2 regions of the Cerasibacillus sp. genome follow, and region 2 is predicted to be linked to the other one. Evidence: riboswitches for the same ligand, from Rfam matches in the RefSeq annotation. Region 2 holds a riboswitch; the other holds the start of a gene.

The links. Region 2 has a riboswitch for thiamine pyrophosphate ahead of thiT (energy-coupled thiamine transporter ThiT). Riboswitches for the same ligand answer to the same signal wherever they lie in the genome.
Region 1: linked by a shared signal. The riboswitch ahead of thiW (energy coupling factor transporter S component ThiW) and the one ahead of thiT (energy-coupled thiamine transporter ThiT) in region 2 are both predicted to bind thiamine pyrophosphate.

Annotation. Positions count from the first base shown of each region.
Region 1 covers NZ_DATBTY010000036.1:41,190-49,080, reverse strand. The annotation lists gene VIG73_RS06325 (hypothetical protein) at 1-454, shown strand, start outside; gene VIG73_RS06320 (ABC transporter permease) at 525-1,238, opposite strand; gene VIG73_RS06315 (ABC transporter ATP-binding protein) at 1,235-2,083, opposite strand; gene VIG73_RS06310 (LytTR family transcriptional regulator DNA-binding domain-containing protein) at 2,194-3,234, opposite strand; TPP riboswitch at 3,513-3,626, shown strand; gene thiW (energy coupling factor transporter S component ThiW) at 3,719-4,219, shown strand; gene thiD (bifunctional hydroxymethylpyrimidine kinase/phosphomethylpyrimidine kinase) at 4,244-5,068, shown strand; gene thiM (hydroxyethylthiazole kinase) at 5,049-5,816, shown strand; gene thiE (thiamine phosphate synthase) at 5,823-6,440, shown strand; gene VIG73_RS06285 (ABC transporter substrate-binding protein) at 6,749-7,732, shown strand; gene VIG73_RS06280 (transporter) at 7,848-7,891, shown strand, end outside.
Region 2 covers NZ_DATBTY010000062.1:2,781-10,671, forward strand. The annotation lists gene VIG73_RS10520 (ABC transporter ATP-binding protein) at 1-792, opposite strand, end outside; gene VIG73_RS10525 (energy-coupling factor transporter transmembrane component T) at 793-1,635, opposite strand; gene VIG73_RS10530 (DUF4430 domain-containing protein) at 1,712-2,479, opposite strand; gene VIG73_RS10535 (hypothetical protein) at 2,667-2,852, opposite strand; gene thiT (energy-coupled thiamine transporter ThiT) at 3,033-3,623, opposite strand; TPP riboswitch at 3,708-3,811, opposite strand; gene VIG73_RS10545 (Hsp20/alpha crystallin family protein) at 3,907-4,356, opposite strand; gene VIG73_RS10550 (acetyl-CoA hydrolase/transferase family protein) at 4,673-5,956, shown strand; gene VIG73_RS10555 (YpjP family protein) at 6,112-6,738, shown strand; gene VIG73_RS10560 (HAAS domain-containing protein) at 6,855-7,604, opposite strand; gene VIG73_RS10565 (PadR family transcriptional regulator) at 7,635-7,891, opposite strand, start outside.

The DNA.
Region 1 (7,891 bases), on a different contig from region 2:
AGACATGCTAGGAAGCTTTGGCGGCTATGATTATGGATATTCTGGAGCTGGAGAGTTTTTTAATATTGTCCTTAAAATGATTCTCGTTGGTGCTATCGCATTTGGTATCTCTTATGGAAGTTTACTCATCGTATTTAAGGTCGCTAAACTGGAATTAAATCCTAAACAGTTGTTTATCCAGTTTAGTAGTTTATCGATACCGTTTCTCGTGTTAAATATTGTTGTTATTCTTCTAGGTGCTTTATCTGTAGGTATGCTTGCTAATTCATTATTAGGCGGAACCGTGCAATTATATTTATCATTAGTACCTGCCTTATTAGTTTACGACAAACTAACCAGTCATCCGCAACGAATCTATTATGGTGTTGGAACAGCGTTTTTAATTGGTACCATTAACATTCTTATCAATAGTTTGTTACTTAGTCAATTAGGATTATCGACAAGCCTTTTCTAAAATATTAAAAAAACCACCATCCTTTAAAAAGAATGGTGGTTTTTTTCTTTGACGGATATCATGTTAAATTCTAAGCATCGATTTCTTTCTTTTTAAAGACAACAATGGTGATAAATGCAGTAACAAGAAACCAAATTGTCATGATACCTAGATGCGGCCATACATCTGCTAAACCAGACCCCGCTTGTACTTTTGAAGCTAAGTCAATGAGTTGCATGTTCGGTAGGTATTCCGCTACGCTTAAAAATGGATATTTATCAATAAGTGATTCGATCAAAGAGCCGAATCCAAACAAGAACACGACAGGCATAATAATCACAGATGCTTCTACAACGGTCCTTGCTAATAAACCAAACAATGTCCCTAATGCGAGATAAAATAAAGTAGAAACAATCATTCCAACAGCAACTAAGACAATATTTTCCGGATTGTACTCCATAAATAAGCAGGATACAATAATCGTCACTGCAGTTAATGAGAAAGCAACTAAACTTTTTCCACTAAAAATTTCCACAACTGTGGCAGGTGATAACATCAATCCACGTAATGTGTTCTTCTCTTTCTCCTCAGCAATTATGGCACATTGAATAAATGTAGCTGTCATTGTAAAAGCAAGATTAATAACAAGATAATAGGCATCTATGGAAAGTTCATCAGCCATTCTTCCATATATCGCTGCCAACACTAACGGCATTAGAATCGATGTGGAAACATACATATTCTTCGATAAATCCTTCAAATCCTTATTAAATATAGCCATCACACGCTTCATTGAAAAAGTCATACAAGTTCCCTCCCTGTCATTTCAACAAAAATATCTCCTAATGTTGGTTCATTCGTATGGATAGACACTACTTGATCCGCCTGCATATAATCATATAATGTCTGTGCTCCTTCAGGCCCTCCTGGTAATAATAGCTCGCGTCCATCCTTTAGTAAGACTTGTAAGGAAGCATCTGAAAACTGATGACGCAGTTTTTTTGGTTCGTCAAGTAGCTGGATTTTACCTTTATGCAGAAATGCTACACGATCACATAATATCTCCGCTTCATGCATATCATGAGTTGTTAAAAAGATGGTTGTACCTTTCTTCGTCAACTCACGAAGGCCATCATGAATATGCTTAGAATTTGCTGGATCTAGTGCGGATGTTGGTTCATCTAAAAACAGTAGCTCTGGTTCATGTAAGAATGCTCTTGCTAACTGTACCCTTTGTTTCATCCCTTTAGACAGTTTTGAAACAACCTTTTTCTGCTCATTCCCTAAGTTCACCATTTCTAACACTTCATTTATTCGTTTTGCAGGTACATCATAAAGGTCACAAAATAATTTTAAGTTATCATAAATCGATAAACGATCATAAAGGCCACTATTATCTGTTACAACACCAAATTTCTTCCGATATTGTGGTTTATTTAATAGAGCAGCAGGCTGATCAAATACATATGCTTCTCCTGAAGTAGCTATTAATTGCCCGGTTAGAATTTTAATCGTTGTCGTTTTTCCGGAACCACTTGGTCCTAAAAATCCAAATGTTTCCCCTTTGTTTACTTCAAAATGAACATCTTCTAATGCGGGTTGATTGCCAAAAATTTTTGCTAATGACTTCACTTTAATCATTTGTTCCACCATTTTTCCTCCTCGTGATTTCCATCTGCTTGTAAATCTAGAATAGAGGAAAAACGTTGATTTGGCAGCATGTTTTCCATGAATGGAGCATTTTCCAGGATGATTGGAGCTTATTTTAGGCCCAACATTTCTTTTAATTGAGCCATTTTTGCCTTTGATAACGGTATAGAAGATTTCGCTTGATCATCTAAAATTAAATTAAAACTATTTCTCGTCCACGTGATCACTTCACGAACTTTTTGCAAATTAATAATGTATGAACGATGACATCGGAAAAAACCAAAATATTTTAACCGTTCCTCTAATTCATTTAACGTAAACGTCGTTGGAAAAGCTTCTCCTTTTATAAATAAATGTGCCTGTCCATCTTTACTCTCTATATAATCAATTTCAGGAGGGTCAAATAAAACAATTTTGTCATTCACTTTTGTCGGAATCTTATTAAATTCAAATGCTTGTTCAAGACTTTCTTCTGGTTCAGTTACTTCTTTTTCTGTTTCTTCAGTTTCATCCTTACCTATTTCTATTTGATGGAGACCATTCTCATCTAAACGATACACGTTATCTGCCACCGTGATGGCATTTTCCATATTCCCAGTCAAAATTATAATTGCCTTTTGATTTTGTTTTAATGTGTCAGTGATGGTAGAGAAAACACGCTTCGTCTCTAAGTCAACATTTAAATCAGCTTCTTCAAATATATAAAGTGCGGCATCTTGAAGCAACATCCGCGCAAATTGAATGCGTCTTCGTTCAGAAAAAGTTAATTTACTAATCTTTTTATACTTTTTCTCTTCTAACTGGGTCAATTGTAAAATATAATCAAACGTTTGTTTAGATTGATAAAGATCTCGATAAAACTTCATACAATCAATTACAGTCAACCGTTCATAGATCCCTTCATCAAAAAAACAAACAGCAATTTGTGATAAATAATGACGTTTATTTGCCACTATACTTTCATGATTGACAAAAATCTTCCCAGGTGCAACCGAAGTTTTGCCAATCAACATTTTTATTAGCGCATGACGGACATTTAAACTTGAATAAATGGCTGTGATATGTTGCTTATATATTTTTAGATCAAATGGAGGAAACAATGTTGTATCCTTATCATGTTTCGCTACATTTTCAATCGATAATACTTCCATAAAATCACCTTTCTAATGAAACTTTTCTCTTATTTCATCTTACTTGAATATACATCACTTTGTAATAAATATCTTGATTAACTTTTTGTTAAACGATGTCTAATAAAGGCTGAATGATGTATTTTTGACGTTCAATTAAGTTTTTATTTCGTCTATATCACTCACTGTTTTATACCCTTACACTGATACATTTGTTAATTAAGCATAGATATATGAAAATAAGAAAATGACAAAAGCGCTTTCATATGGTACGCTAAAAGTAATTGAATAAAAATATTAAATGCTACTAGGGGTGCCCTAATATTTGGGGGCTGAGAGGAAAACCGTTGTTTTCTAACTCTTATGGACCTGATCTGGTTAATACCAGCGGAGGGAAGTAGTCAGACAGCCTATGTCTATCTATTTCGACATTCGTATTATATCAGCCAGGTTCATGACGATGAATCCTGGCTTTTTTGTTATTCACAATGAAAGGAGTGATATTATGCATCAGCGTACAAGATTAATTACAATGATGGCGATTTTGATAGCTATTGGCGTTCTAGGTTCGCAATTTCTTTGGTTTCCGGCAGGGATTGCTAAAGCATACCCTGTTCAACATGCCGTAAACGTGATAGCAGCAGTTATGTTAGGTCCTATACCAGCAATAACAATTGCCTTTATGATTGGCCTTATCAGAAATTTATTTGGTCTTGGGACATTACTTGCCTTTCCAGGCGGTATGATTGGGGCACTGCTAGCAGGGTATTTCTATCAAAAAACAAACAAAATAAGCTGGGCTGCTTTCGGTGAAGCATTCGGTACAGGTATCATTGCTTCACTGTTTGCTATTCCGTTTGCCAAATTATTTATGGGAGCGGCTTTTGGAGCACTCTTCTTTTTCCCATCTTTCTTAACGAGTAGTATATCTGGAGCGTTGATTGGTTTATTTATTGTTTCACGTATGAAATCTACTCAGCAATTGAAATCATTTCATTTAAAATAACATTATCTTAGGAGGCATCAATCTATGAAACAAGTTAAATGTGCATTGACGATCGCTGGGACAGATCCAAGTGGTGGAGCAGGCATTCACGCCGATTTAAAAACATTCCAAGAACTTAAAGCATATGGGATGTCAGTGATCACATCTGTTGTGGCACAAAATACAACCGGAGTTCAAGCCGTTCACCATATTCCATTAGATATGATTGAAAAACAACTCGATTCAGTTATTAATGATATGCCAATCCACGCCTTCAAAACAGGTATGATTGCTCATATTGATATGATGCAAGTCATTAAGAAAAAGATAGAGTCGCTAAATGTACCATATGTCATGGACCCTGTCATGGTTGCGGCTAGTGGTGATCCATTAATTGCTAGAGAATCACAGCAATATTTACGAGATGAATTATTACCATTAACTTATGTTGTTACACCTAATATACCAGAAGCAGAAGTGATAACAGGAATGGCCATTCAAACTGAAGATGATATGAAACAAGCAGCAAAGTTGATTGTAAACACATATGGTGCACATGCAGCTCTCGTTAAGGGAGGACATTTTTCCGGTGATGCAACGGATTTCTTATATGATGGTGAACAAATCCATCGATTGACGACGAAGCGAATCGATACGAAAAATTCACACGGCACAGGCTGTACGTTATCAGCCGCCATTACCGCTTATTTAGCGCAAGGAGAAAATCTTGTCAATGCAGTTATCAAAGCGAAAGATTATATTACACAAGCTATTCGATATTCCTTTGATTTAGGAAGTGGAAGTGGCCCAACGAATCACTGGGCACCAAGAATGAATGAGGTGACACAAATTGAATCCAAAAATCATTGACAAAGTACGTGAAAAAAATCCATTAGTTCATAATCTCATTAATTATGTCGTTATGAATTTTGCGGCTAACGGCATTCTTGCTTTTGGTGGGAGTCCTGTCATGGCTATGGCTGAAAAAGAAGCTGAAGATATGGCTAAATCAGCCGGTGCTGTACTCCTTAATGTTGGTACATTATCAAGTGAAGATATATCTAGTATGATCCTCGCTGGACGGACTGCTAATAAGCACCATATTCCAGTTGTCCTCGATCCAGTCGGCGTAGCGGCTACACCCTATCGAAGTCATGTGATTACAAATATGTTAAAGAAAGTTAAACCAACAGTCATTAAAGGTAATGCCGGAGAAATTGCTCATCTTGTTGATATTCCCTGGGAAGTCAAAGGGGTCGATTCAGTTGGCGATGGGGATTTAGAAGAAGTCGCTATAAAAGCTGCACAAAAATATCAAACAAATATTGTGATTACAGGTGAGACAGATGTTATTTGTACTGGCAAAAAAGTCATTCAAAATACAACAGGACATCCTTATTTAGCACAAGTAACTGGGGGCGGATGTTTATTAGGCTCAATTATTGCTTGTTGTCTAGCGACAGATGATGCTATTGAAGATCAATTAGCCACGGCTGTTACATTTTACGGATTAGCAGCTGAATATGCTGCTTCCCAAAAAGCTGTCACTGGGCCTGGAACGTTTAAAGCGCACTTTATTGATGCACTCTCATTTCCGGTACAGAAATTGAAAGGATGATAATTGATGATATTAAAACAATGTCTACGTAAATATTTCATCATGGGGAGTCAGGATTGTGGCAAACGAAAGCCAGAAAATATTTTAATTGAAGCGATTAATAGTGGTATCACCATTTTTCAATATCGTGAAAAAGGTAAAGGAAGCTTATCGGAAAAAGAACAATTAGAACTAGGTAAACGATTGCGCGATATTTGCTTACAACATGACATTCCTTTTATCGTCAATGATAACGTAACACTAGTCGAACCACTTAATGCAGATGGCGTTCATGTCGGACAAAATGATACACCTGTTAGTATCGTCCGTGACATGTTTCCAGACAAAATAATCGGTCTATCCATATCAAATCAAGCTGAACTTGAACAGAGTTCCTTGGAATATGTTGATTATGTTGGAGCTGGGCCTGTTTTTCAAACAATGACAAAGCCCGATAAAACTCCTGTAGGCCTTAAATGGATTGAAACACTTCGGCATCAGCATCCAGAATTACCTTTCGTTGGAATCGGTGGTATTACGTCTAGTAATGCAACAAAGGTATTACAAGCTGGAGCCGATGGTGTTGCCGTCATTTCAGCAATTACTAAAGCAAATGACATTAAATCTGTCATTAATAAATTGTAATTTTCATGAAAACGTATATGTCAAACTAAGACATATACGTTTTTTCATTGTTTTGCGTTATATTTTGATGAATATTCGAAAAAATATACCTTGTAGTGATAATAGGTGGCGTATACGACCGTTTATGAACGTATACATGAGATTAGTACGTCATCCACCATTTGTAAGTAAAAATGGCTCATTATACGATTAATATAGGCCACAATTAAGGAGGTCTCGAGATCTATATTCTATTTTTCTGTGCACCGTATGAATAGCAATCCTATACATTTTTTTCAACTAAACAAAATCATGGAGGTTATCATTTTATGAAGAGTTTTAACAAATTGTTATTCATGGTGCTTTCTATTAGTCTTACAATTTTTATTGGAGCATGTAGTTCTGAAAGTGAACAAAACAAAGAAATGATTGTTTTTGCTGATAATGGTTGGGACAGTTTAAAATTCCATAATGAAGTAGCAGGCTTTATTATCGAACATGGTTATGGTTACCCGACCGAGAACCGTACAGGTTCAACAGCAGCCGTCCTAACTGGTATTGAAAAAGAAGAAATAGATGTGCATATGGAAATATGGACAACAAATCTAGGTGATATGTATGATGATCGCATTGAGAGCGGCGATTTTATAAAGCTTTCAGTGAACTTTGATGATAATTTTCAAGGATTATACGTTCCAACATATGTCATTGAAGGCGATGCTGAGCGTGGTATTGAACCAATGGCACCCGACCTTAAATATATTACTGACCTACCTGATTACTGGGGGATATTTCAAGATCCTGAAGATAAAGGAAAGGGGCGAATTATTGGCTCAATTTCCGGTTGGACAGTCGATGAAATACTATATGATGGATTAAAAGAATATGGAGTGGATGAAACATATAACTATTTTCGCCCCGGTTCAGAATCAGGAATAAATATTTCTTTAGCTGATGCTTACGAAAATGGTGAACCGTGGATCGGCTATAATTACGAACCTAATTGGGTGATGGGGAAATATGATATGACTCCAATTATAGAAAAAGATGACAATGGACCCCTAGCAAGTATTGGTCCACAGGATATCGATATTATCTCAAATAAAAGTTTACCCGAACGTGCGCCCGAAGTCGTCGAATTTCTAAAAAACTATCAAACATCTAGTGAAATCGCTAATGACGCGCTCCGTTATATACAAGATGAAAAGGCTTCTGCTGAAGAAGCGGCGATCAAATTTTTAGAAGAACGGGAAGATGTGTGGTTAGATTGGGTTCCTAAGGATATTGCTGAAAAAGTAATAGAGGCACTCTAAACATGCTGCTTTATGACCAATACCGGGAATAGCGCCCATTTCTCCGCAAATGAGTCCCTTCCTAGACGCTTTACCCATATATTAAAGCGAGAGACTCATGAGGAGGGCGTAAAACATGAATCATTATTTTAACCAACCACCATATGAAATGAATGACGA
Region 2 (7,891 bases):
TAGGGGAATGTTGTCTTTTATCGGTTGTTGTGCTTTCTCTAAATATAAATGAGCTAGATCTGGTAGATAAGCGTGATATTTTATTTCTCGTGATTGAAAAAGCTGATATAACATATCCCGACTGTTTCCGGTGAAACGCACTGTTCCTTCATCAAGCATAATCACACGGTCACATATCTGAAATAAGTGGTCAACCCTGTGTTCAGCAATAATAATCGTCATCCCTAAATCGTGATGCAGTTGTTCGAGGATTTGTAAAACATGTTTCGCATGTACGGGATCTAATTGTGAAGTCGGTTCATCAAGAATGAGTACTTTTGGACGTAATAATAAAACAGATAACAGATGAACAAGTTGTTGTTCTCCACCAGATAAGGCATCAGTTTTTTTATAAAGCAGGTTTTCAATCTTGAAGAAATGCCCTAGTTCGGCAACACGCTTTCGCATTTCCACTGTTGATAAACCGTGATTTTCCAGACCGAATACGAGCTCCTGTATGACGGTGGGCATAACCATCTGTTCTTCAGGATGTTGTGAAATAAAGCCAATCTGCTTTGTTAATTGCTCGTCAGACCATAAATGAATCGGTTTATTTTGGTAAAGCATCTCACCAGATAATTCGCCAATAGGGCGTAGAACAGAAGTTAATAAACGTAAAAGCGTTGTTTTTCCACAACCACTCGGCCCTGTTAACAGAATAAACTCGCCGGCATTAATGGATAAGTGGAGTTGATTTAAAACATCTTTATTCGCATCAGGATAACGAAAAGACACATCATATAGCTGAAACATTTAAGCAGTGCTCCTTTCAATAAGCAAAGGCATTAAATAAAGGAAAATCATTATGATATACATGCCCCAATCAAACGGATAGAAATGTAACGTTCCTAGTCGTGGATAAATATAGATGTTACCATAACCTAGAATACTTCCCGTAAAGCAGAGTATAAATAACAAAAGCAAAATGATCATCACAAACCAGTCACGTTTCTCCATATAAAAAGGCGTATACATCGTTCGTTTTTGATTGCCATAACCACGTGCTTTCATGGAATCAGCAGTTTCTATCGATTCTTCTAAAGACCAAGTGATTAAGGCTTGTAGTTGCAACATAGCTGTTTTAATTGGTGATTTATTTGATCCGCGAACATGTTGAATGGCTCGAATTGTTTCTAGCCGATTCATTAATAACGGCACAAAACGTAGTGCAATCATGACTAAAAGCGCTGTTCGTGGAAGAAGATTAGCAAATAAATATAAAAAACGCTGACCATGTAGGACGTGTTGAAAAGAGATAAATAATAACATCATGCCACCGATCATTAGTGCAAGACTGATACCATAAATTAACGCTTCAAGCGTTATTTGTCGGTTCCCAAGATAAAACAAGATATGGCTACCTCGTGAGACAAAAAGCGGATTTAATAAAATCATAACCCCCATCAATAAAAGGATACTAGATAGCCGCTTTTTAATGGATTTTCCCTCATCTTGTTGCCAGACAATCCAAATTAATAATAGGAAGGTGGTTAATAGGAATACGGGATGATTTATTTGAAACAGCATCACGCCAATTAAGATATAGTACATTAATTGAACAATAGGATGGATGCTTAAAAAGCCTTGTTCACTCACGTTCAATACTCCTTTCAACCTTATTAACTCGTTTTGCCAAAAGTCTTGGTCTTCAAGCATAGTCAAGTGGTAAGTCTCACCGGGCGCCAATATCTTTGCCTAAGTCTTTCGTGTAGAGCCACTCAATATGATCCCCAGGCGACACTTTAATCGCCCCGGCACTTTGGTGGGCAAATACACCATTAACTCGGAACATCCAACCACTTCCAGGTCCGTGGTCCATTTCATAGACGTTAGCAATGCCCCTAATATAAGCGGTCGATCCCTTTCCAGATATATCACGTTGAATATTTCTGTCCTTTGTGATATGTAATAAAGCATCTAAGGCAGTATCATTTTTATAAATAGTGACATTTGTATGAGCTAACGGGATATTGTCATTTGAAATTTTGATGACCATTGTCACAGTTCCAATGCTATCATCTGATTTGGTATCATTTTTTTGTTCGTTTCGTGGCGTCTGCTTCGGTTTTTTTGTTTTCTTTTGTGCTGTTTGATTTTGTTGTACTTGTTTAGTTGGCAAATTGCCTTGTTTTGTTTCTGTTTTTTTAGTCGTTTGTTTTGATTCCTGCACTGGCAGAGCGTCTGCATCGTTTTTCTCTTTTACGACGGTTTGTTGTGACGTTTCTTCCCGCTTTGGTTTAGTTTCAATTTTATCTTCATGGTGTTTTTTAGGTTGATCGTCCGCTTTAGTAATTGTAAAACTCGGTTTTATTTGTAAAGCTGTATGATGTTCTGAATGATTGGTAGCTGAAAAATCGAGCCCACTCGGCTTTTGTAATGAATCAGCACAGCCATTCAAAATGATCATTAGTATAAAAATTAATATTAATCTTATACGCATAAGAATCCCTCATTTTCTTGATCATACCTCTAGAATAGAGTGTATGCACTTGTTCTTCAACTCCTTAAGAAAATAAAAAAATGAGTTTGCCTTGGAAATCATTCTTGGACAAACCCGTTCATATTTAAATAAGTTTAGGAAATTAATTATTGATAGGGTAAAAAAAATCGAATGAAGTTGTTTGATGTTATGATGCTAGATTTCGCGAGAGGCTTTCTTTAAATTTACTTCCTTGTTGATGAAGTAGTGTTAAATTGATAGAAATGGGACGCTGATTTGGACGGTATACTTTTAAAATATTTGTTGTTACCTTAACAGAGCCGGCGATATTCATATGTCGATTTGTATAAAATTTCATTGACGGTTGACTCATTTTTCACCCTCAAGCTTTTTCTAGTGATCACTATAAATCTTTTGGATAATTCAAAAATATCATTACCAATAGTATCCTGATTAAATGCGATTGTCAATATACTTCAATGAAAAATAATTATCAATCTGTCTTATTAATTGCAAAAAAAAGGTGGGAGATTTTTCCCACCTTAATGAAATATTATGCGGCTTGTTGTCTTCTCTGAGATGCTACTGTAACTAGTTGTGGTGCTTTTTTAATCAGTAAGACTAATATAATGGCACAAAGAACCGAAGCGCCAAGGAACGTAATCCCGTTCATCGTTAACGAGAAGATGACAGGTGTTTTTCCTGCTTCAATGGCGTACTTTTTAAAGAAGATGACACCGGCAACAAAATGCCAGAAATAACGAGCTGCACCACCGACAAATGTTGCAACGACAATCCATACAATTGCTGTCCCCATTTTTTTATCTTTTAAACTACTTTTAATTATACCTGAAAACAGCCCGGCAAATCCGATACATGTAAAGGCAATAAAGTATTCAATAAATGCTTGTGTAGGGGTTAAAATCCAGGCATCACCTGTTGCAATTTGCAAAACCCCCCATAAAAACCCGGATATCGTCGCGGCAAGAAAGCCTCTGCGAAAAGCAATAATAAAAATCGGGACCATAGCAAATGAGATGGAAATCGATGGATTTGGTTTAAATGATGGGAATAAATCGAGTACCATCGCAAATCCAGCGAAAATCGCTATCTCTAATAATGTTTCTAAATCAAATCGTTTCATAAAAAAATGCCTCCTCTAATGGTGTACCACTGAGGGAGACATCGTGAAATAGGAAAGATGGCATACTCATACATACCTTCATTCCGCATTATTTCACCACATCCCTACGTTAGTACTAACTAGACAGGTTCGAAGGGTTAGAACGCATGAACGTTCAATCTCAGCGAAAAGCTCCCCTTGTGGTCACTTCATTATTCATTTCCATCCCATCATAACAAATATATGTCCGTTTTAAAAGCAAAAAAACCATGCCACCTATAGTTTTGGCATGGTTTAAATATGATTAAAGAATATCAATTCGTCTTGATTCTGGCGTTTTCGGATCTAATTTAGGTAGTTTTATTTTTAAGACGCCTCGTTTTAATTTAGCTTTAATTTTATCTTCATCAATATTATCGACATAAAAGCGTCGAATAAACTCTCCGTAGTGACGCTCTTGACGAATAATTTTATCTTGCTTATCTTTCGTTTCTTCTTCTTCCTCACGTTTCGCATGAATTGTTAAATAATTATCGTCTACTTGAATGGTAATATCATTTTTGTCAAATCCTGGAAGTTCCGCTTCCACATAATAAGCATCTTCCGTTTCTCTGACATCAGTACGAAAAGAATTGAAATTCCCATTTAATGGTGCAATTCCTTCTCGATCAAATACTTCATTGAAGGACTTTAACATGCGTTCGAATAAATCCAGCTCGTCATCTTTTCTTTTAAATGGCTTTAAGTCAAACATATGAATTTCCTCCTTCTTTTTGTGTATCTCTCACTTATTATTATACCTTGTTTTTTCATGTTATTTGGTTCGTTATATCATTTTTCAATTAAATGTCATAGTTCACTTCATTGTAAAATTCAACATTCTTCGACAAAAAATTCAATATGGATGACAGATAACATTTTATTTTGTAAAGTATATACAGATGCTGTTTTTGCTGTTGTATAGCATGAATTGTCGCTAAGATTATTAACATTTTAACACTTCAGCAATGAATAGTTCAGAATGATCTAAGAGGTTAGGGTAACTTAATTCAAAAAGGGGGATAAGCAATATGGACTTGCAAAAATTATACAATGAAAAACTTTGCTCTATCGAGGAAGCGGTTTCATTCATTCAGCCTGGAGACGACATTATTACACCGATATTAGCCGGAGAGCCTTACAAATTAATGAAACAATTAGAATCACATGAAGGCCTCTCAGGAAACCGTTTAATTCAAATGTTTTCAACTCGTGATGTAATCGATGTTGAACCAGAAAAACTTCAAATTATTAGTACTTTTTTAGGGGCATCAGAAAGAAAAGCATTCAAAGAAGGAAAAATTGATATTTTACCAAACCACTTTTCCGATATGCCTAAATTACTAAATCAGTTTACAAATAATCAAGTCGCGATGGCAGTCGTTTCACCGATGGATGACGAAGGTTATTTTTCAATGGGAACTAACTGTGACTATGTAGCAACTGTCTTTCCTTACGCTAAAAACATTATTTTAGAAGTGAATGAACATATGCCACGTACATATGGAGAGAATCGTGTTCATATCTCTGATGTAAGCGCATTAATCGAAAATCATGAGCCAATCCCTGCATCACCTGATTTAAGAGTATCAGAAAAAGACCGAATCATTGGTGAATATGTAGCAGAGCTCATTGAAGATGGCGATACCATTCAAATCGGATTCGGTTCTATTCCAAATGCGATCATCGAACAGTTGACATCACACCGAAATTTATCTGTGCATACGGAAATGATACCGGAGAAAATTATTGATCTATATGAAGCAGGCGCCATTACTAATGAGAATAATCTATTTAAGAAAGGGAAGTTAACAGCTACATTTGCATTCGGCTCGCAGCGTTTATATGATTTTATCCATGAGAATGAAGATATTTATATGTTACCAGTCAATAAAACGAATAATGTTGTCGATTTGTCTAAAATGAAAAACTTAGTCACAGTGAATGCGGCTGTTGAAGTTGATTTCCTTGGCCAAGTGAACTCAGAGATGATTGGCGGCACATATTGGTCTTCTTCAGGTGGGCAAGCTGACTTCCAAATTGCTTCACATCTCGCTGAAAATTCAAAGGGTATTTTAACATTACATTCAAGTGTAAAAAAAGATACCATTTCAAAAATTGTTCCGACTTTACTGCCAGGAACACCTGTGACAACTTCGAAAAATGATGTCGACTATATTGTAACTGAATACGGTGTGGCTCGCTTACGTGGAAAAACAATTCGCGAACGTACGAAAGAATTAATTCGCATTGCACATCCTAAGTTTAGGGAGGAACTAGAGTTTGAAGCGAAGAAAATGGGCTACTTAGTATAAAATATTTACCCTGGACGAAAGCTGTCCGGGGTTTTTTAAAAATAATGTGAAGAGCACTTCGTTATATAGACGCTAAGCATTGTTCATGTTAAAATGATATTATCATAACAGAACAGGCACCATGACACATAGTCCAATGTAAAGAGGGTAATTCTATGAAACTATGGTTGCGTAAGATAGTCGTTGCTTTCGTAGCAGTCATGACTTTGGGGCTTTACATTCCCCCAATTGCATTAACATTAGATGCTGATGAAAGTAAAGACGCCATTTCGGAAAAATCAAATATCGATGAACAACAATCAGCGGTAGCCGTTGTTGAGCATGAGATACGAGATGAGCGGCGGAGTCAACCGACTCTGGAAGATAGACCGACGGCAAGAGAAACTTATCTTGAACACCTGACAGAAGGTGCGAAAGAACAAGCCTTCATGAAATTTGGTCCGCGCATGATTGATCGTGTAGAAGATGAGTTTACAACGGACATATTACCAGTTATTGAAGATGTCATAGAAGCGGTTATTGATAGAGCTGATGAGGATGAACTAGCTTACTATGCGATTACTGAAGAACCAGCTCATGGGTTTGGAGAGCGTATTTTTAATGTGTATGATGTGAGGAATCAATCAGATCTTGTACGCTTTCATGTTCGCCGTGAAAATCGTCCATTAGAAGGTTATTGGTTTAATTTCCATTATCATTTAAGTGACGATCAATTTGAAACACATCATGATATTGGTGAAATCTACTGGGATAAAAACATTCCACCTAAGTGGATGTCTTAAATTCAAAAATAAAACCACGATGACTCCCGGGTAAGAGCCATCTGGTTTTATTCCTTTCATATAACTGGCATGACATTCTTTTACGGGTAAATAAGAAGGATTGTCATGCGAGTTTTTTATTTTTCTTTGGGAAAAACAAGCCAAAGATAAAGAGCAATTCCACCGTATGTGATGAGAAGACTAATGATGAGTTGCATTTCTAGCTGTAACGATGTAAAACTTAATAAATAATCTGGTAAGAAGAGTAATAGTAAAACAACAACGAGCACACTTGTCTTCGCCCATAGAGTCATACCGATTATTAGAATGGCAGAAAGTGCGACTGCAAGCCACGTGCCTGTTTCGCCGAAATGAATCATCGGAGAATCAATTCGATTATTAAAGTAAATAATGCCTACGAAAATCCCCATCTCAATAAGAATAATTGGAGTGACAATGAGAATCGCTTTAGTATCACTTAACTGTCTCTTTGATATGAACTTCACAGCTGCAAATAATAGAATAATAAATAGAATACTATCAGCGATATGACCAACAATTTCAAAGACCGAATAGGCCAGTTCACCTTTTGATACATCGCTGAAAATTTTAAATGTAAAAGAGCCGATGATGATCAGTAAAATATATTTAAACCACCCAGAAACATCGATGTCCATTTCCTTTGAAATCATTTCCATATATTCGGCAGGTGAGTTTCCGACAATTTTTTCAATCGGTTTTCCATTTTTCTCAGCCTCTAGTAAGTGCATTTCTAGTTCATTCGTAATCTCTTTAATTTCCTCGAACTTCTTTCCCTTTGCAAATAAATAAGCACGTAAGTCTTCTAAAAACTTATTACTCTTCTTGGATAGTTGCGGATTTGTCATTTGTTTCAACTCCTTATTTGTTATTGTTAGTTAATCATCTGATTCGAAACGAAGCACTTGATTGACACTTTGCTGTAATTGTTTCCACCGATAGATAAACTGCTGAAGTTCTTCTTCTCCCTTTTGTGTGAGCGAATAATACTTTCGGCGAGGTCCGGCGGTTGATTTTTTAAATGTTGCTGTTACAAGTTCCTCGCGCTGCATCCGCATAAGCATTGGGTAAATCGTTCCCTCACTAAACGATTCAAACCCATAGGCTTCAAGTTTCTCAGCAAGCTCATATCCAT